3 regions of the Streptomyces sp. NPDC001339 genome follow, and region 1 is predicted to be linked to each of the others. Evidence: riboswitches for the same ligand, from Rfam matches in the RefSeq annotation. Region 1 holds a riboswitch; each other region holds the start of a gene.
What was found. Region 1 has a riboswitch for cobalamin ahead of ACFY12_RS21195 (prenyltransferase/squalene oxidase repeat-containing protein). Riboswitches for the same ligand answer to the same signal wherever they lie in the genome.

Region 1 (6,960 bases):
AGCACCGGCACTCACCGCATCGCGGACGGAATGCCATGGAATGGGAAATATGACTACGGAATCCAGGGCGGCCAGGCCGACGCTTCCCGCGAGTCCTCCCCTGACCGCGCGTCAGGAGGCCCGACGCCGCCGCATCCTGCACACCAGCGCCAAGCTGGCGTCCCGTGGCGGCTTCGACGCCGTGCAGATGCGCGAGGTCGCCGAATCCTCCGGCGTCGCGCTCGGCACCCTCTACCGCTACTTCCCCTCCAAGGTGCATCTGCTGGTCGCCACCATGCAGGACCAGCTCCAGCACATGCACGAGACCCTGCGCAAGCGGCCGCCGTCCGAGCAGGAACCGGGCGCGCGGGTCGCCCAGACCCTGATGCGGGCCTTCCGCGCACTGCAGCGCGAGCCGCATCTCGCCGATGCGATGGTGCGCGCGCTGACCTTCGCGGACCGGTCGGTGAGCCCCGAAGTGGACACCGTCTCCCGGCTGACGACGGCGATCATCCTCGACGCGATGGGCCTGGACGGGCCCGCCACCCCCGAGCAGTTGTCCGCGGTCCGGGTCATCGAGCACACCTGGCACTCGGCGCTGATCACCTGGCTGTCCGGGCGCGCCTCGATCGCCCAGGTGAAGATAGATATCGAGACGGTGTGCCGACTCATCGACGTCACGGCGCCGGGGCAGGGGCAGGGGCAGTGATTGCGGGCAGTGGCAGGGATAGCGGGCAGCAGAGGGCAGGCGTCCGCACGCCTCAAGGCGTCCGCGCTCAGCGCGTCGCGAGGTCCACGATGCGCTGAATCAGATCGGGGTAGGTCCAACCGGCACCGGCCGCCGCGCGCGGCACCAGGCTCGTCGCCGTAAGGCCCGGGAGCGCGTTCGTCTCCAGGCACATCGGCTCGCCTCCGGCGTCGCAGCGGAAGTCGGTGCGTGAGTACGTGCCGCTGCCGAACCCCAGCGCCTGGTGGGCGCGGAGTGCCAACTCCTGCAACCGGCCGGCGAAGTCGGCCGGAATCCGCGCCGGACACACCTCGCCGACCGCCCCGGGCTGGTACTTGGCGGCGTAGTCGAACAACGGTGTCGTCAGCTCGATCTCGACCACGGGGAGCACCTCGTCGCCGACCACGGCCACGGTGAACTCCCGCCCCGGAAGGAACGGTTCCACCAGCAGCTCACCGCCTCCGGAGTCTTCGGAGTATGCGGAGTCTTCGGAGTTTGCGGAGTTTGCGGAGTTTGCGGCGTGCACCTCGGCCGCCACCTGTGCCAGCTGTGACAGCGAGTCGACCCGGTGGACCGCCACACTCGAACCGTCCGCAACCGGCTTGGCCACCACCGGGCCTGCCCCCACCAGCCGCTGCACGTCCTGCGGCGCCTCGCCCGCCCCGGGCCGCCACAGCACCCGCTCGGCCACCGGCACACCCGCGGCGCCCAGCACCGCCTGCGCCCGCCCCTTGTGCCACGCCGCCGCGCAGGCCGCGCTGCCCGCACCGGTGAACCGCACACCGGCCATCTCCAGCAGCGCCTGCACATGCCCGTCCTCGCCCCAGCCGCCGTGCAGCGCCAGGAACACCGACTCGGCCCCGCGCAGCAGATCGAGGACCGGGCCGCCGGTCAGGGCGGCGTGCATACGTCGCCGCAACCGATGCCGGTCCAGCGGGGACGGCGGCTCCTTCCCCACCCCGACCGCGTCGACCGGGTCACCGGGTCGCAGCGGCCCGGCCAGAACCGGCACTTCGGCGGCCGGGTCGACCAGCACCACCTCGTGTCCCCGCTCCAGCGCGGCCCGGGCGACCGACCAGCCCGAGGCCAGGGAGACGTCTCGCTCCGAACTCTCTCCACCACAAAGAATCACCAGACGCATATCCGGATTCTGCCGCACCGCGGCCGCCGGATGCCGTCCCCGCCGGCCCGCGCCCGTACCCGCTTCCCGCTTCCCGCTTCCCGCTTCCCGGAGACCCTTCACTCCTCTGGTTACTCCCCTGGTCACTCCTCCGGCGGGAAGACCGCCTCACCACCACCGGCGGCGGTGAGGACGATCGCCTCCACCGGACAGCCCTCGGCCGCCGCCAGCAGGCTCTCCGCGGCGTCCGCCTCCGTCGCCGTAGGGTGCGACTGCCGGGCCGGGTCCAGCCGGAAGCCGTCCGGCGCCATGGCGACGCACATCCCCGATCCGATGCACACCCTCCGATCCACCTCGACCCGCCAGCGGTCCGCCATCAGGCACCCGCCGGCAGATGGATCATCTTGTGCTCCAGGTAGGCACCGAAGCCCTCGGGGCCGAACTCCCGGCCGATACCGGAGTTCTTGTAGCCGCCGAACGGGCCCAGCATGTCGATGCTGAAGGTGTTCACCGAGTACGTACCGGTACGCACCTGCCGGGCGATGTCCGTGCCGTGCTCGACGTCGGCGGTCCAGACCGAGCCCGAAAGGCCGTACTCCGAGTCGTTGGCGATCCGTACCGCCTCCGCCTCGTCCTCGTACGGCAGCAGGCAGATGACCGGGCCGAAGATCTCCTCACGCGCGATCCGCATGGAGTTGGCGACCTCGCCGAAGAGGGTCGGCTCGACGTACCAGCCCGTCGGCTGCCCCTTCGGCCGCCCGCCGCCCGTCAGGACCTTGGCGCCTTCCTCCCGCCCGAGCGCGATGTAGTCCAGAGAGCGCTGCTGTTGGCGGCGGGCGACCAGCGGCCCGACCTCGGTGGCCGGATCCAGTGGGTCGCCGACGGTGAGCGCGTCGGCGGCCGCCGCGAACCGTTCGGCGATCTCGTCGTAGCGGGCGCGCGGCGCGAGGATCCGCGTCTGGGCCACGCAGGCCTGGCCGTTGATCATCCAGGCGAACGGCACGATGCCGGCCACCGCAGCGTCCAGGTCCGCATCCGGCAGGATCAACGCCGCGGATTTGCCTCCGAGTTCGAGGGTGACCCGGCTGAGGTTGCGGGCGGCGACCTCCATGACCCGTTTGCCGGCCGCGACCGAGCCGGTGAACGACACCTTGTCCACTCCCGGATGCCCGACCAAGTACTCGCTGACCTCGCGGTCCGCGGGCAGAATCGACAGCACCCCTTCCGGCAGCCCGGCCTCGGTGACGATCTCCGCCAGCAGATATGCGTCCAGCGGGGTCTCCGGCGACACCTTCAGTACCGCCGAGCAGCCCGCCAGCAGCGCGGGCGCGAGCTTGGCCGCGGCGGTGAACTGCGGGACGTTCCAGGGCACTACGGCCGCCACCACCCCGACCGGCTCGCGCCGGACGAGGATCGGTCCCAGCACACCGTCCCGCCGCTCTTCGAACGAGAAGTCGCGGGCCACCGTCAGCGCCGCGTCCCAGGCCAGCACCGCGGCCAGCGACTGCACCATGACGCCGGAGGTGTACGGGGTGCCGTTCTCGGAGCTGATGACCTTGGCGAACTCCTCGCTACGGGCCGCGAAGGCGTCCTTGATACGGGTCACCACCGCGATCCGGTCCGCCAGCGGGGCATGCGCCCAGACCCCGGAGTCGAAGGACGTGCGGGCGGCCGACACCGCGCGGTCGACATCGTCCCGCGAGGCGTGCGGGACCCGGCCGATGACCTGTTCGGTGTGCGGTGAGACGACCTCGATCACGTCCCGGCCGGCCGGATCGGCCAACTCACCGCCTATGTAGAGCTTTCCGTGCTCGACGAGGTCGCTCATCGCTGCCGCCTCCTGCGGGTTGGCCGCTGTCCGACGCCGGTGCTCCCTACCGTCAGGAACTGATACCAGTTCTAGTTGCAGGAGTCCATGAGAAGGAGTCCTTGAGAGGGGGTTCGTGAGAGGGGGTTCGTGAGAGGGGGTTCATGAGAAGGAGTCCATGACGAGACGTCCACGGCATGAGCTCGACCACTTAACCCGGTATGGCCGAAATGCCCGGAATAGCAGAAATGCTCGATGCCTGTCGCCGACCCGTCGGGATCCGGGGCGGCGCCGGTTAAGGTGGGCGGGACAACTTCATCCGTACCTGATCGGGGGAAGCCGGTGGAAATCCGGCGCTGACCCGCAACCGTGAGGACGGCTGGCCCGGCCCGCGCGCCGCACCCGGCCGTACGAGCCGGAGCACCCGATGGGGCACGACCAAGGCTCCCGCCACCGGAACCGTAAGCCGCCCACCTGGGCGGACGGCCCGGCGTGCGGCACCGTCGAGGTATGCGGAGCTGAGCCCGGTGTCCTCGCGCGCCCGATCGCAGGATCGGCGCGCGCGGCCTGCCGAGCGCGGCTCCGTACCATCGCCGCGACCCGAACCGAGAGGCACCGACCCGATGGCCCCCATGGCTTCCATGGCTCCCCACGCTCCGCTGACGCACCCCGTCGCCTTCCTGGCACGCCGCGCCGCCACGGCGCTGGCTGCCGCGGCGGTGCTGGGCACGGCCGCGGCTCCCGCCGCGTTCGCGGACGCTCCGTCGCCGGCCCCGTCGGCCGGCAAGCTGCCGAGCGGGCTGTACGGCACGAAGGACCCGCAGTACGACGGCGTCTGGCGGCAGTCGCTGGCGCTGCTGGCACAGCACACGGTGGGCGTACGGCCCGCGGCGCCGGCCGTGGACTGGCTGGCTGGGCAGCAGTGCGCGGACGGCTCGTTCGCCGCCTTCCGTGCCGAGCCGGGCAAGGCCTGCGACGCCAAGACGATGCGGGACACCAACCAGACGGCCGCCGCGGTGCAGGCACTGGCCGCCCTCGGCGGGCACGGCGACGCCGTGAAGAAGGCCGTGGACTGGCTGAAGTCGGTGCAGAACGACGACGGCGGCTGGAGCTCGATGCCCGGCTCGCCCAGCGACGCCAACTCCACCTCCGTGGTGATCGGCGCGCTCACGGCGGCCGGCGAGAAGCCGGAGTCGGTCACGTCCCGGAAGGGCGGCAAGAACCCGTACGACGGGCTGCTCACCTTCCAGCTGGGCTGCGACGCCGACGTCAAGGAGGGCGAGCGCGGCGCGTTCACCTTCCAGCTCAAGGGAGCGGCGCCGAACGCGGACGCCACGGCGGCCGCGGCCACCGGCGCGCTCGGCAAGGGCTTCGTCGTGGCACCTTCCGGTGACCGTCAGGACACCCCGGTCAACCCGCTGAGCTGCGAGGACGGCAAGCAGCAGGGGACGGCGGGACGGGACCGGGCAGCGGACGCCGGTGCCGCCTACCTCGTCGCACAGCTCGACGCGAACGAGCAGCATCTGCCCTCCGCGATGCCGGGTCAGGAGAAGCAGCCCGATGTCGGCAACACCGCCGATGCCGTGGTCGCGCTGGCGGCCGGTGGGCACGGCTCCGCGGCCCAGAAGCCGCTGAAGTGGCTGGAGCGGAACGCGGCGGGCTGGGCCGAGCAGAGCGGCCCGGCCGCGTACGCCCAGCTGGTGCTGGCCGCGCACGCCACCGGTACCGACCCGCGGTCGTTCGGCGGTACGGACCTGGTCGCCGCGCTGAACGCGACCGGCCCCAAGCCGGCCTCGGTGAACGAGAAGGACGGCAACGGCTCGGACACGTCCGGCGAAGCCGAGGACTCCAAGGACAGCGGCGGCGGCTTCGGCCTCTGGTTGGTCATCGGCATCGGGCTCGCCATCGGTGCCGGCATCGGCTTCCTGCTGAGCGGCCGCAGGAAGAAGAACGATCTCTGATGCGGCGGACGTGGCCGGCGCGGCAGAGGTGGGGGACGGGGCGTACCGAACCGGCGCGGCTGATACGGCTGACGCTGCTGACACGTCCCGGGCGGGTCTTCGGGGCGGTGCTGCTGGCCGGTGCGGTCGTCGGTCTGGGCGCCGGGCCGGCCCAGGCCCAGGAGTACCGCTACTGGTCCTTCTGGCAGGGCGCGGAGGCCAAGGGCGGCAGTGGCCCGAGCGGCTCCGGTTCCTGGACGTACGCCACCGCGGGGCCGGCCACCGTACGGCCCGCCGATGGCACGGTCGAGGGCTTCCGCTTCACCGTCAGCGCCGACTCCGCGGCGGCCGGCACGCCGCGTACGGCCGCGGACTTCGACGCGATCTGCCGCGATACGCCCGCCAAGGACGGCCGTAAGCGGATCGGCGTCGTCCTCGACTTCGGCACCGCCTCGGACGCGCCGGACGGCGAACGGCCGCCGAAGGCCCGGACGGAGTGCGCCCAGGTGCCCGAGGATGCCTCGGCGGGTGAGGCGCTGGCCGCGGTCGCGCCGCCGCTGCGCTACGACTCCAGCGCGTTGCTGTGCGCCATCGCCGGGTACCCGAAGGCGGGCTGCGGGGACCAGGTGAACGGGTCGAAGGGGTCGGACGGATCCGGCTCCGGCGGACCCGGCGGGACGAAGGACGGCGGCGGGAAGAACACCGCGGCGAAGGGCAGCGGCGCGGAGGACGGCAGCGGGGAGGACAGCGGCGGGCCGTCCGCCGGGCTGCTCGGCGGTGTCGCGGCCGTCGTCGTACTGGGCGCGGCGGCCGTGTGGCAGGCGCGCCGCCGACGCGGATGAGCGCCCCGCAGGCGACCCGTACCACCGCGCTGCACGCCGGCGCCTGGTGGCTGTGGGCGCTCGGACTGGCCACCGCGGCCTCCCGCACCACCAACCCGCTGCTGCTGGGACTCCTGGTGGGAGTGGCCGGCTATGTGGTCGCGGTCCGTCGTACGGATGCGCCGTGGGCCCGTTCGTACGGCGCGTTCGTCAAGCTCGGCCTGGTCGTGATCGCCATCCGGCTGGTCTTCGGGGTCGTTCTCGGCACGCCCGTTCCCGGTACCCACACCCTGTTCACCCTGCCCGAAGTGCCCCTGCCGGACTGGGCGCAGGGCGTCCGGCTCGGTGGCCGGGTCACCGCGGAGGGCATGCTCTTCACGCTGTACGAGGGGCTGAAGCTGGCCACCCTCCTGATCTGCGTCGGCGCCGCCAACGCGCTCGCCAGCCCGGCCCGGCTGCTGAAGTCCCTGCCGGGCGCGCTGTACGAGGCGGGCGTGGCGGTCGTCGTCGCCATGACCTTCGCACCGAACCTGGTCGCCGACGTCCAGCGGCTGCGCGCCGCGCGC
Region 2 (6,960 bases), on a different contig from region 1:
GCCACGCCGTACACCTCGGCCAGGAGCTGCGGGGTGAGCACCTCGGCCGGTGTGCCCGACGCGGTCACCTCGCCGTCGTGCAGGACGTAGAGGCGGTCGCAGTAGTACGCGGCGAGGTTCAGGTCGTGCAGCGCGACCAGGGACGTGGCCGGCAGCTGCCGCAGGACGCCGAGGACCTCCAACTGGTGCCGGATGTCCAGGTGGTTGGTCGGTTCGTCGAGGACCAGCAGCGAGGGCTGCTGGGCCAGGGCACGCGCGATGAGCACGCGCTGGCGCTCGCCCCCGGAGAGCCGGTCGAAGGGCCGGTCCGCCAGGCCGGCCGCGTCCACCGACTCCAGTGCCGACTCGATGAGCCGGGCGTCCTCGGCGGTGTCGCCGTCGAGCAGCCGCTTGTGCGGGGTACGGCCCAGGGCGACGACTTGCCGCACGGTCAGATCGAGGTCTGCACCCGGGTCCTGTACGACGGCGGCCAGGGTGCGGGCCAGCCGCCGCACCGGCAGGGACCAGGCGTCGGTGCCGTCCACGCGTACGCACCCGGCATCGGGGCGCAGCACGCGGTAGACGGCACGCAGAAGACTGGACTTGCCGCTGCCGTTGGGGCCGACCAGGCCGACCACCTCGCCGGGTCGGGCGGTCAGTGACACCTCTCGCACCAGGTGGCGCGCGCCGGCGGTGAGCGTGACGCCTTCCACGGCGAGTTCGGTGGCGGTCGTGGTCGAGGTCATGCCACTCCTCGGTCGGTGTTCCGCCGGGCGTCCCGGCGCATCAGCCACAGGAAGAACGGCCCGCCGCACAGGGCCGTCAGTACGCCGACGGGGATCTCCATGGGGGCGGCGACGGTACGCGCCGCGATATCGGCCCAGATCAGGAACACCGCTCCGGCCAGCGCGGCCGCGGGCAGCACACGGCGGTGGTCGCCGCCCACGAAGAGGCGCACGATGTGCGGCAGCATCAGGCCGACGAAGCCGATCGGTCCCGCCGCCGCCACCAGCACCCCGGTGACGAGGGAGAGCAGGACGAACATACGGGCCCGGAACCGTGCCACGTCCAGCCCCATCGTCGTGGCGGCCTCCTCGCCCGCGAGCAGCAGGTTCAGCGACCTGGCCTGGACCAGCAGGACGACGATGCCGAGCAGCAGCGCCGCGCCCGGCAGCCACAGCGTGCCCCACTGCACACCGCCGAGACCGCCGAGGGTCCAGGAGAGGACCTCGCGCGCCTGGTTGCCCCGGTCGGCGGTCAGCAACAGCAGGTCCATCACCGCGGTGAGGACGGACGCGACCGCCACCCCCGACAGCACCAGCCGCACGGAGGTGATGCGCCCGCCCGCGCGGGCCGTGGCGTACACGAGCAGCAGGGTCACCAGAGCGCCGGCGAACGCGGCGGCCGACAGCGACACGGCGCCGAACAGGCTCACGCCGAAGACGATCACCACGACGGCGCCCAGGGACGCGCCCGAGGAGACGCCGAGCAGGTAGGGCTCCGCGAGCGGGTTGCGCACCAGCGCCTGCATCGCCGTGCCCACCACCGCGAGTCCGGCGCCCGTCACCGCCCCGAGCAGCACGCGCGGGGCCCGAACGTCCAGCACGATCGTCTCGCGCGCCCGGGACCGGACCGGCTCCGTCCAGTCGCCCCAGTCGGCGCCCAGCGCGTGCGTCACGATGCCCCACACCTCACCGGGTGGCACATGCACCGAGCCGATGGCCAGACCCGCCGTGACGGACGCCAGCAGCAGGACGGCGAGCAGGGCGAGGGCGGCGAGGAAGGACCACCGGCGTGGCCGGCGCTCAGGGCCGGTGCTCCGGACGGTGGCGGCGTGGGAGGGGGCAGGGGAGGCAGCGGCCCTGGCGGGGGCGGCGGCCTTGACGGAGGCCTTGGCGGAGGCGGCCGTCACCGGAGCCTCTCCGGGTGCAGCTCCTTGGCCAGCTTCTCCACCGCGTACGGCGGGCGGACGCCGAGCACGGTGTCGGTCAGCGGCAGCACGACGAACCGCTTGTTCTTCACGGCGGGAACATCGGCAAGGGCGGGCTGCGAGAGCAGGAACTCCTTCTTCTGCTCGACGCTTCCGGTTCCGGCGTAATCGTAGATCGCGATCACCTCCGGCTTACGGGCGACGACCTGCTCCCAGGACACGTCACCGAAGACGCCGTCGAGGTCCGCGAACACGTTCCGTCCGCCGGCCAGCCGGATGATCTCGGTGCCGAGGCCCTTGCCGCCCGCGGTGTACGCCGACTTGTCACCGCTGTCGTAGACGAACACGGGCACGGCGGGTGCGCCCTTGACCGCCTCGGTGGTCCGGCCGACCCGCGCCCGGAGGTCGCCGACCAGCTTCTCGGCCCGCTCCGGTACACCGAAGATCCTGCCGATGGTCCGGATCTCGTCGTAGTCGTCCGCCACGGACACCTGCTTCTTCTTCCCGCAGGACTCACGGTTGAGGTAGGTGTCGATACCGGCGTCGGCGAACGCCTTCCGGGAACGCCCCGTCTTCTCGGCGAACGCGCTGCCGTAGCCCCCGTAGACGAAGTCCGGCTCGGCATTCAGGACCGTCTCGAACGATGGTTCCTTCTTCGCGAGCTCCGGTACGGCCTCGAAGTCCTTCTTCAGTTCGGGCAGGACGGCCGAGTCGGGGTAGGCGGTACCCACCATCCGGTCCTTGAGCCCGAGTGCCAGCATCAGCTCGGCAGGGTGCTGATGGATGGTGACCACCCGTGAGGGCGGTTTGCGGTACGTCGTGCGCGTACCGCAGTTGTCGATCGTGACCGGGAAGCCTTTCGCCGGTGAGGCTGGTGAGGCCGAGCGGGCCGAGGAATTCCCGTCACCGACGGCGCCCTTCGTCGTACCGCAGCCGGCCAACAGCATCGCCGACAGGACGGCGGTCAGGGCCGCGGCCCGCCGGAAGCGCCGGTGGGGAGCGGAGAGAGAAGGGAGAGAGGGAGAAGAGGGAAGGGGACGGGGCGTGCCGTCGTACACGTGTAGAGCCTCCTGGGGAGTCCGCGCTCCTCGGAACGAGCCCGCGACAGGCCAGTGTCCTGACTCCCGGATCGACGTTCCCCCGGCCTTCCCGCGCCGCGCGCAGTGGCCTGTCGGAGGGGTGCACTCCCCGGTCACAGTGGCGGGACCGTGCCGGAATCGCACCGGCTTCCTGTCTCCCGTCGCGGTGTTGACCAGGCGATAGTACGTTTCGTCGAGCGAGGAGTGAGAAGAGGGGTGAAAAGGTGCGTGGTGCCTGCGTCGCCCCCGGACGGACCGCACTGTGCGAGGAGAGCGAACTCACCATGTCCACTGCCCTGTGCCCTGCCCTTCCCGAGGCACCGGCGGAAGTCGTCGCGGCGGCCCTTGCGGACGTGGCGGCTCTCGGCGGCTTCTTCACCCTTCCCCTGGGCGGACCGGAGGCGGGCTGGCACTCGGTCGACGACGCCTACGCCCTGGGCTTCGCCGACCGGGCCGAGGCCATCGCCGAGCGGTACCGCACCCGCGAACTGCGCATCGGTGCCTCCATCGCACAGCTCGGGCACGCGGCGCGCCTGTGGTCCCCCCTCCTGGCCTGCACGCTCATCCACGGTGTCGTGCCCGATCTGTCCGTACTGCACCGGGCGGACGACGGCCCGGCGCTACGGCTGCCCGTCCCCGCCGGCTGGTACGCCGACCGGAGGCCACACCTCGCCGCGGTGCTGTACGAGCAGGTGGTGCCCCGCCACCTGGCGGCGCTGGCCGCGGGACTGCGGGTCAAGGTCGCTCCCCGGCTCCTGGACGGAAACGCCGCGTCCGCGCTCGTGGAGGCGGCCCGTACACTCCTGGCCGCCCGCCCGGATCTGCGCGGCCCGCTCACCGAACTCACCACCAGCCTGCTCGCCACCGGCCGGCTGGCCGGCACCGGACACCTCACCGGCCCCGACCTGACGTTCCGTCGCCGCAGTTGCTGCCTCTTCTACCGCTCACCAGTGGGCACCAAGTGCGGGGACTGCGCCCTGGCCGGCTGAACCGGGCCCGGGGGTCGGTGTCTCAGGCTGCGACCACGACCCACCTACGACAACCTTTGTTGCCGATATCGGGACGGGCACGGTGGAATGGGGGCATGGAGCACTCCCCCGCCATCACCCAGGCCCTCGCCGACGTCGGCCCCCGCCTCAAGCGACTGCGCACCGAGCGCGGGGTGACTCTGTCGGCGCTGTCCGAGGCCACCGGCATCTCCAAGAGCACCCTGTCCCGCCTGGAGTCCGGGCAGCGCCGGCCCAGTCTGGAGCTCCTGCTCCCCATCGCCCAGGCCCATCAGGTGCCCCTGGACGAACTGGTCGGTGCCCCCGAAGTCGGCGATCCGCGTATCCGTCTCACCCCCAAGAAGGTGAACGGCAACACTGTGCTCGCGCTGACCCAGCACCCGGGCCCGCTGCAGCCGTACAAGACGGTCATTCCGGCAACGCGCCACACGCCCGATCCCTGCACCCACGAGGGCTACGAGTGGCTCTACGTCCTGGCCGGACGTCTGCGCCTGGTACTGGCCGACCACGATCTGATCCTGGGCCCGGGCGAGGTCGCCGAGTTCGACACCCGCCTGCCGCACTGGTTCGGCAGCACCGGCGACGGCCCCGTGGAGATCCTCAGCCTCTTCGGCCGCCAGGGCGAGCGCATGCACGTACGCGCCAAACCCCGCTCCGGCAAGTAGCCCGTCCCCGTCCCGGAAACGGCAACGAAAATTGCCATGGCTTGGTGCCGGCCGCAGCCTTGAGCACATTCCTGGGCAGATCCCTTCGTCGGCTGCCTCACACGCAGGACAATGCGATGCAATGCAAGGACAACGCCATGAACGACATCCCCCATACCCCCTTGACCCCTCACACCCTCCATGCCGACCCCGCCTACGGATGGAGTGGCGACGAGCTCGACCTGGACGCCTACCTGGACCGCATCGGCTACGAAGGTGACCGCGCCCCGACTCTGGAGGCGCTCCGCGGACTCCAGCGCGCGCATGTCACCTCGATCCCGTTCGAGAACCTCGATCCCCTGCTCGGCGTGCCGATAGCACTGCACGTGGACGCCGTGCAGGACAAGCTGGTGCGCGAGCGGCGCGGGGGCTACTGCTATGAGCACGTGACCCTGTTCGCCGCCGCCCTGGAACGGCTGGGCTTCGAGTTCACCGGAGTGCACGGCCGCGTCACCGAGGGCGCCGGCAGGCTCCGTCCCGCCACCCACGCGATGCTGGCCGTCACGGCGGCGGACGACGACCGGCTCTGGCTGAGCGACGTCGGCTTCGGCCGCGGCCCGCTCGCCCCCATCCCCGTCATCCACGGAGCCGAACTGTCCGTGGAGGGCTGGGACTTCACGATGGAACGGCGCTCCTCAGCCCTCGGCTCCCACGAGTGGTGGCTTCACGAGCGCGGACCACAGGGATGGCAGGACCGCTACTCCTTCACCCTCAACCCCCAATACCCCATCGACTACGCGGTCGGCAGCCACTTCGTCTCCACCCACGCCAAGTCGCCGTTCATCCAACGCCCCTACATCCAGCGGTTCAGCGCCACGCACCACCATGTGCTCGACGGGACGGCGTGGACCACCCTGCGGCCGGACGGTTCCCGCACCGAACGCACCATAGAGGCGGGCGAGTTGCACGGAGTGCTGACGGAGATCTTCGGGATTCCCGTCAGTCCGCAGGCCGTTGCGGGGGTGGCAGAGCTCCTGGAGTCCACGTGAGACCTCAGCTGGAGTCCACGTGAGACCTCAGTCGGCGCGTCGGGCGCAGTCGTAGAGGGTGTAGCTGCCGTCCGAGATGCGGCTGTAGGCGCGTGGCGGGATGCGCGTGCAGTTTCGCTTCACCCAGGAGGATGCCGGTGTGGCGGGGCGGCGCGTGGTCAGCAGGGCGTAGCGCAGTTGGTGGGTGGCGACCAGGTCGGTGAGCTGTGGTACGGCCGGATAGGGGGTCAGGCCGGTGAAGCCGCCCATGACCAGGATGGGCTGGGAGGTGGCGCGGAGCAGGGGCTCGGCGCCGTAGGCGGCTTGCGTGGCGAGCAGGTACTTCTCCCCGGAGCGGTGCGCGGAAAGGTACTTGAGCAGGGCGGCGTCGCGGACGGATGGGCTGCTCAAGGGGAAGCGTGGGAACGTGACCCGGTGGTGGCGCTTGCCGCGGTAGTCGGGGCCGACGGGCCCGGCCAGCGGCGACATCGGTGAGCCGCCGTACCGCGGGTCCAGGCAGGAGGCCGCCCAGACCGCCGGGGCTAGCAGGATGGACACCAGGGAGGCCGCCAGGGCACCTTGCACCGCCCGTCGCGTGGTGCGCGGTCCGCGGGTGCACAGGCCGACGGTCCCGCACAGACCGAGCATCAGCACCACCGGCAGCAGCCAGGGCGCGAAGTCGCGGTGCCGTACTTCGATGGCCGCGGCCCACAGCGACGTGAGGGCGATGGCGACCGGCAGCGCGGCTCGTCGACCGCCACCGGCACCGCCGGCGCGGTACTCGGTCCAGAAGAGGGTGACTCCGGCGCCGGTCAGCGCGGCGAGGGCCGGGGCCAGTACGGTGGTGTAGTAGCCGTGGTTGCCGTTGGAGTTGCTGAAGACCACGACATGCACCGCCAGCCAGCCTCCCCAGAGGAGGAAGCCCGCCCGCCGGCCGTCGGTGCGCGGTTGTCCGGCGCGCCACCACACGCCCAGTGCCAGGGCCAGTACGGCGAGCGGCAGGAGCCAGGCGATCTGCGGGCCCAGGTCCTGGTTGACCAGCATGGTCCAGCCGGTGTTGTCGGTGGTGCGGCTGGCGGCCGTCCCGGCGACGGCGCCCAGCGCGTTCGGGTCGTCGCCGAAGCGGCTGAGCCCGTTGTAGCCGAAGACCAGGGTGAAGGGGTTGTTGTTGGTGGTCGCGTCGATGTAGGGACGGTTCGGGGCGGGGGTGGCCCATACCAGCAGCAGCCAGGAGCAGGAGACGGCGAGGGCGGTGGTCCCGGCGAGCAGCAGCCGCCAGGCCCGGTCCCACCG
Region 3 (6,960 bases), 510 kb from region 1:
GCAGTGCCAGCAGCGCGGCCTGCCGGACGTCCTCCTCCAGGACGTCGGTGCGGCCCGCCCACGCCGCCAGCGCGGTGGCGGTGCGGGCCATCACGATGTCCGCGCGCATCCCGTCCACCTCGAACGCCGCACAGGTCGCCGCGATCTGCCGCAGTGCCCGGTCGCCCAGCACCACATCCGGCAGCAACTCCCGTGCCGCCGCGATGCGTTGCCGCAGCTCCTCTTCCTCGGCCGCCCAGCGCGCCGCGAAGCCGGCCGGATCGGCGTCGTACCCCAGCCTCCGCCGGACCACCTCCACCCGCTGCTCCGGCTCCCGCGAGGCCGCGACCTCGACCGTCAGCCCGAAGCGGTCCAGCAACTGCGGCCGCAGTTCGCCCTCTTCGGGGTTCATGGTGCCGACGAGGAGGAAGCGCGCGGCGTGCCGTACGGAGACGCCCTCGCGCTCGACGTACGAGGCGCCCATGGCGGCGGCGTCGAGCAGCAGGTCCACCAGGTGGTCGTGCAAGAGGTTGACCTCGTCGACGTACAGGATGCCGCGGTGGGCGTCGGCCAGCAGACCCGGTTCGAAGGCCTTCACGCCCTCGGACAGGGCCCGTTCGATGTCCAGCGCGCCGACCAGCCGGTCCTCGGAGGCGCCGACGGGCAGTTCGACCATACGGGTCGGGCGGGACTCGGCGGCGCCCGGCCCGTGCGGCCCGTCGGGGCAGCCGGGGTCGGGCGCGGCGGGCGCGCAGGCGAAGCGGCAGCCGCCGATCACGTCCACGGTCGGCATCAGCGCCGCCAGTGCCCGTACTGCGGTCGACTTGGCGGTCCCTTTCTCGCCGCGGACCAGCACCCCGCCGACCGCGGGGCTCACCGCGTTCAGCAGCAGTGCCAGCCGTAGATCGGTCATGCCGACGACGGCCGTGAAGGGGTACTGCGGGGTGGTCGTGTTGTGCGCGGTTGTCATGCTGTTTCGTCCTCCACGTCGCCGTCGGCTCCCGGAACCGTCCGTTGCGTACCCCTCATGGCGCCCCCGGAGGCACGAACGGCAGCCCCTCCGGCACTCCGTCCTCGATCAGCCGCAGCAGCGCCGCCGTGTCCGCGTGCTCCTCGATCAGATCGCCCAGCCGGTCCAGCTGCTCCTCGCGCAGGGTGCCGAAGCTGGTGTCGGGGGCCGGGACGAACGCCCGGCCCGCGTCGGCCGCGACCCGTCGCAGGAAGGCCCGGCGGAAGGCGTCGCTCTCCAGGGAACCGTGCCAGTGTGTGCCCCATACGGAGCCCACCCGGCAGCCGTCCAGGCCGTGCCCCTGGTCATCGGACATGAACGCCTCGTCCCCGCCGGTGACTTCGGCGACACCGTGGTGGATCTCGTAGCCCTCCACCGGCTCGCCCAGCGCCTCGCCGGACGGGCGGGCGAGGGTCTTCTCCACCGCGAACCGCACCCGTACGGGCAGCAGCCCCAGTCCGTCGACCGTGCCCGCCCTCGACTCGACCTCGTCGTCGATGCGCTCGCCGAGCATCTGGTAGCCGCCGCAGATGCCCAGCACCGGGCGGCCCTCGGCGGCCCGCCGGGCGAGGGCGTCCGCGAGACCGCGCGCACGCAGCCACTCCAGTGCCCGGACCGTACCGCGGGTACCGGGCAGCACCACCAGATCCGCATCGGCCAGTTCCTCGGCCCGGTCCACGAACCGCACCACCACGCCCGGTTCGGCGGCCAGCGCGTCCACATCGGTGAAGTTCGACATCAGCGGTACGGCGCAGACCGCCACCCGCAGGACGTCCGCGCCGTGCGGTGGGGCCACCACGCTCTCGCGCACCGCGCCGCGCAGCGACACCCGGAGGCCGTCCTCCTCGTCGATGCCGAGCCCGTGCGCGAAGGGCAGCACGCCCAGCGTGGGGCGGCCGGTGAGGCCGCGCAGCATCTCCAGCCCGGGCTCCAGCAGCGTCACATCGCCCCGGAACTTGTTGACCAGATACCCCGCGACCAGCGCCTGGTCCTCCTTCGACAGCAGCGCCGTGGTCCCGAAGAAGGACGCGAAGACCCCGCCGCGGTCGATGTCACCGACCACCACCACCGGTATCCGGGCGGCCCGGGCGATGCCCATGTTCACGATGTCGGTGCGCCGCAGGTTGATCTCGGCGGGGCTGCCGGCGCCCTCGCAGATCACGGCGTCGTGCGTGCGCCGCAGCTCGGCCAGGCACTCCGTCACCGTGCCCAGCAACTTCTCCTGCCGCCCGGCGTGGTAGCCGCGCGCACTCAGCTCACCCACGGGCTTGCCCAGCAGCACCACCTGGCTGCTGCGGTCGCCGCCCGGCTTGAGCAGCACCGGGTTCATCAGCGCGGTCGGCTCCACTCGGGCCGCGGCGGCCTGCATCGCCTGGGCCCGTCCGATCTCCGCGCCCTCCCGCGTCACAAAGGAGTTGAGCGACATGTTCTGCGCTTTGAACGGCGCCACCTTGACGCCCTGCCGGGCCAGCCAGCGGCAGATGCCCGCCGTCACCACGCTCTTGCCCGCGTCCGAGGTCGTACCGGCCACCAGCAGCCCGCCGCCCGGCTTGCTGCCGGATGCCGTACCGCCGGATGCCGTGCCATCGGACGCAGCCGTCCGCCCGCTCATCGCGATTCCCTTCGCGTCCGCCGTACCGCGCCCCACGCCAGCCCCGCCGCCAGCCGCCCCGCCACCGTCGCCGCCAGCGCCAGCGCGCTCACCCGCCGCGAGAGCCGTACCGCCCGCTCGATGTCCGCCGCCGTGGCCGGCCGCGCCCCGCCGTTGAGCACCGGGCGGTGCTCGACCCGTCCGCCGTACGCCAGCGTGCCGCCCAGCCGTACGTCCAGGGCGCCCGCGAACGACGCCTCCACCGGGCCCGCGTTGGGGCTCGGGTGGGCCGCGCCGTCCGCCTTCCAGGCCCGCAGCGCGCCGCGCCGGTCCGGGCCGGCGAGCACGGTCAGCGCGGCGGTCAGCCGGGAGCCGGGCCAGCCGGCGAGGTCGTCGAGCCGGGCCGAGGCCCAGCCGAAGCGGCGGTAACGCGGGGACTTGTGACCCACCATCGCGTCCAGTGTGTTCACCGCCCGGAACGCCACCAGCCCGGGCACTCCGCCGACGGCGCCCCACACCAGTGCGCCCACCACCGCGTCCGAGGTGTTCTCGGCGACCGACTCCACCACCGCGCGGGCCATCTGCGGCCCGTCCAGGGCCTGGGGATCGCGCCCGCACAGATGCGGCAGCCGCTCCCGGGCCACGTCCCAGTCGCCCGCCGTGAGCGCTCCGCCGAGGGCCCGCGCCTCCCGGCCGAGCGAGGTGCCGCCCAGCACGGCCCACACCGTCATCGCGGTCAGCGCGACCCGGGCACCGCGATGGTCCCGTACGGCGCGCTGCAGCAGTGCGGCACCGGCGGCCGCGCCACCCGCGCACAGCACGGCATGGACCGCCCCGTAGCCGCGGTGGTCGCGCCACAGCCGGCGCTCGACGGTGTACGCGGCCCGGCCGAACGCGGCCACCGGATGGCCGCGCCGCGGATCCGCCGCGACCAGGTCACCGAGAAAGCCGAGGGCCGCGCCGCACGCGTATCCCGCGTGTTCGCCGCGCATCGGATCAGGCCGCCGTCAGGCCTCGAACGGGCCCTGCGGCGGGCGGACGGCAGGGAGGAGACGACAGGGCCATGGCGGTATGTCCTCACTCAGGGTCCGCGCCCTGGTTCGACGTGAACGGCGACCAGAGTCTCCTGGCTCCCGGATCGGCGTGGCCTCCGGCCTTCCAGCCCGTACGGGTACGAGCCGTGGCCCTCGTCGGAGGAGCGCTCCCCGGTGACAGTGGCGGGACCGCGCCGGATTCGCACCGGACTTCCTCTGCTGTCGCCGATTGGCTCCGGCAGTCCACCACGCGCCGCGAACGCCCGTCAACTCGCCCTTGACCTGCGGCGCTACGCCGTGGCGGCGGCTGTGGCGGAGGCCACAGAAGGGCAACGGAGTGGCAGGGGTGACGACGCGCCGGCCGGAGACGTCGGCCGGAGAAGCGGAGAGGCGTTCGCGGATCGTGGCCGATGCCGTGATCCGCGAACGCCTCGAGCGGGGCCCCGCCTCCCCTTGGTGCCGTGATTCTCTTCGGCGCCGTGATTCTCTGTCAGGACTCTCTGTCAGCTGGCGACGATCAGGTAGATGCCGTACGCCACGGCCGCCGCGCAGAGGGCGAAGGCGGCCACCGCCCCGGCCCGCGCGCCCGCACCGGGCGCGGTCGCCGCGGCGGCCTCGCCCTCCCGGCCCGGCTTGCGGGAGGTACCGACGATGCCGAGGGTGAACAGGCCCACGATCCCGACCGTCACCACGATGCTGACGCCGAAGACCTGACCGAATGCTGCCCAGTCGATGCTCATGAAGGGTTCCTTGGGTGAGAGCCGCTAGGGGGTGGCCGTCGCGGCCTGGGCGCGTGGGGCGGACGGGGAGCCGTGCTGTGCGACCTCCGGCTCGTCGGCGGAGTGCGAGGCGTCGCCGGAGGCGGCCGGGGCCGGCTGGCCCGCCGGGGGAGGGGAGACAGCCCGGAGCGCGGTGGTCACCACGCCCGCCGGCTCGGCGGGCGGCACCTCGTTGACGTTGGTGTGGTCGATGGTGTTGCGCCGCGAGGCGGCCCAGATCGCACCGGAGACGGCGAGGGCGAGGACGGCCGTCGCGGTCACGCCCCAGGTGCCCTGCTTGGCCAGGAGCGCGGCGCCCGCCGCGACCGCACCGGCGGCCGGCAGCGTCAGGGCCCAGGCGGCGACCATCCGGCCGGCCGTGGACCAGCGCACCACGCCGCCCTTGCGGCCCAGGCCCGAGCCCGTCACCGCGCCGGAGCAGACCTGGGTGGTGGAGAGCGCGAAGCCGAGGTGGGAGGAGGCCAGGATGGTGGCCGCGGCGCCGGTCTGGGCGGCGAAGCCCTGCGGCGGCTGGATGTCGGTGATGCCCTTGCCCATCGTGCGGATGATCCGCCAGCCGCCCAGGTACGTGCCGAGCGCGATGGCCAGACCGGCCGAGGCGATGACCCACAGCGGCGGGTCGGCGTGCGGGGCGACCACGCCTCCGGTGATCAGCGCGAGGGTGATCACGCCCATCGTCTTCTGGGCGTCGTTGGTGCCGTGGGCGAGCGAGACCAGGGCGGCCGAGGCGATCTGGCCGGCGCGGTAGCCCTTGGCGGTGTCGGCCTCGTCGCGGTTGCGGGCCAGGCGGTAGGTCAGCCGGGTCGCGGCCGTCGCGGCCACTCCGGCGACGATCGGGGCGGCCACCGCCGGGATCAGGACCTTCATCACCACGGCGTCACCGTGCACGCCCTGGGAGCCGACGGAGACCAGCGTGGCACCGATCAGACCGCCGAAGAGCGCGTGGGACGAGCTGGAGGGGAGGCCCGCGAGCCAGGTCAGCAGGTTCCACACAATGGCGCCGACCAGACCGGCGAAGATCACTTCGGGTCTGATACCGGCGCTCTCATCGATGATCCCCCCGGAGATGGTCTTGGCCACCTCCACGGACAGGAAAGCGCCGACGAGGTTGAGCGCTGCCGACATCGCCACCGCGGTCCTGGGCTTCAGGGCGCCGGTGGAGATGGTGGTGGCCATTGCGTTGGCCGTGTCGTGGAAGCCGTTCGTAAAATCGAACACCAAGGCCGTGACGATCACGATCCCGATGAGAAGCGTGATGTGTTCCATTCACCCAGGCAATCAGTTCGAAGGTCAGTGTCGCCGGGGACCGTACGGAGAGTGGGTGAACGGAAAGTGAACTGATGCGGGCCTGGCGATGACGTCACCGCGCTGTTCGCGCGGAGGTGCCTCTCACGTCACTTCCGCCTCACCTTTCGGCCACCTTGTTCTGCTCTGCCGTAGCAGGGCTCCCAGGGGGCCGAGGGTAGGGGGAGGGGCGCGCGGGGGCCCGCCCCGCAACGGCCGGCAGGGCGAGGAGCGGTAAGAAATGTCACCTGATGGCGGAACCGGAACGGAGGGCCCTCGGCGCCTCCGGCCCCGGCCCCGGCCTGCCCGTACGGTGGCGCGCATTCGCCATCCGTCGTCCCGCCTGTCGGTCGTCCCGCCCGTCCGCCGCCGTCCCGCCTGTCCGGCGTCCCGCCTGTCCGCCGCATCCGCTTCCGCGCTTTTTCGCCGCACCGCCCTGTCCGTCGCACCGCCCCCTGTCGTCGCACCGAGCCGGAGGACCCATGAAGGACCGCCCCGACCCGCTCGCCGCCGCCTGGAGCGAACTGGTCGCCACCGCCCGAAGAACCGTCACCGACGGCCTCGTCGTCGGAACGTCCGGCAATGTCTCGCGCCGCATCAAGGACCTGATCCTGGTCACCCCCAGCGGCGTCCCCTACGACCGGCTCGGCCCCGGTGACACCACCGCCGTCGACCTCGAAGGACGCCAGATCATCGGCCATCTCCGGCCGACCAGCGAGCTGCCCATGCACCTGGCGGTGTACCGCAGCACCCCGCACGCCACCGCCGTCGTCCACACCCACGCCCCGCACGCCACCGCCGTCTCCACGCTCCTCACCGAACTCCCGCCGGTCCACTACATGGCCGCGTCGCTCGGCGGCCCCGTACGCGTCGCCCCGTACGCCCTCTACGGCACCGACGCACTCGCCGCGCACCTGCTCGACGCGCTCCGCGACCGCACCGGAGCCCTGCTCCGGAACCACGGCACCCTCACCTACGGCGACAGCCTCGACCAGGCCCTCGACCGCACCGCCCAGCTGGAGTGGATGTGCCGGGTCTGGCTCCTGGCCCGCTCCGTACCGGGGCACACTCCCAGCCTGCTGTCGGCCGACGAGCTGGCCGCGGCCGGCGCCCGCCTGGCGGGCTACGGCCAGCCTTAGGGTCCAGCACACCGCCCGGCCGCCCGGGCCCTGCGCCGGAAGCCCCGCCGTCCGTCCGGTGGCCGCTCACCCCGCCGTCTCCGCCAAGTGGCCGCACCCGACGCCGCTGCGCACACTGAGGAGATGCGTCCGGGTACAGCGGCGG

Region 2: another riboswitch for cobalamin. It lies ahead of ACFY12_RS31570 (ABC transporter substrate-binding protein); the one in region 1 lies ahead of ACFY12_RS21195 (prenyltransferase/squalene oxidase repeat-containing protein).
Region 3: another riboswitch for cobalamin. It lies ahead of ACFY12_RS23365 (cobalamin biosynthesis protein); the one in region 1 lies ahead of ACFY12_RS21195 (prenyltransferase/squalene oxidase repeat-containing protein).

What each region holds. Positions count from the first base shown of each region.
Region 1 is NZ_JBIAWT010000007.1:53,637-60,596, reverse strand. Features, by position in the region: gene ACFY12_RS21215 (TetR family transcriptional regulator) at 50-688, shown strand; gene ACFY12_RS21210 (ATP-grasp domain-containing protein) at 756-1,847, opposite strand; gene ACFY12_RS21205 (ferredoxin) at 1,970-2,203, opposite strand; gene ACFY12_RS21200 (aldehyde dehydrogenase) at 2,203-3,654, opposite strand; cobalamin riboswitch at 3,928-4,080, shown strand; gene ACFY12_RS21195 (prenyltransferase/squalene oxidase repeat-containing protein) at 4,266-5,594, shown strand; gene ACFY12_RS21190 (SCO2322 family protein) at 5,594-6,415, shown strand; gene ACFY12_RS21185 (energy-coupling factor transporter transmembrane protein EcfT) at 6,412-6,960, shown strand, end outside.
Region 2 is NZ_JBIAWT010000014.1:104,738-111,697, forward strand. Features, by position in the region: gene ACFY12_RS31560 (ABC transporter ATP-binding protein) at 1-725, opposite strand, end outside; gene ACFY12_RS31565 (FecCD family ABC transporter permease) at 722-1,891, opposite strand; gene ACFY12_RS31570 (ABC transporter substrate-binding protein) at 1,888-2,967, opposite strand; cobalamin riboswitch at 2,999-3,181, opposite strand; gene ACFY12_RS31575 ((2Fe-2S)-binding protein) at 3,273-3,977, shown strand; gene ACFY12_RS31580 (helix-turn-helix domain-containing protein) at 4,073-4,660, shown strand; gene ACFY12_RS31585 (arylamine N-acetyltransferase) at 4,798-5,688, shown strand; gene ACFY12_RS31590 (ArnT family glycosyltransferase) at 5,716-6,960, opposite strand, start outside.
Region 3 is NZ_JBIAWT010000007.1:564,728-571,687, forward strand. Features, by position in the region: gene ACFY12_RS23355 (putative cobaltochelatase) at 1-949, opposite strand, end outside; gene ACFY12_RS23360 (cobyric acid synthase) at 1,005-2,600, opposite strand; gene ACFY12_RS23365 (cobalamin biosynthesis protein) at 2,597-3,571, opposite strand; cobalamin riboswitch at 3,699-3,831, opposite strand; gene ACFY12_RS23370 (hypothetical protein) at 4,117-4,353, opposite strand; gene ACFY12_RS23375 (anion permease) at 4,378-5,658, opposite strand; gene ACFY12_RS23380 (class II aldolase/adducin family protein) at 6,159-6,815, shown strand; gene ACFY12_RS23385 (alpha/beta hydrolase) at 6,939-6,960, shown strand, end outside.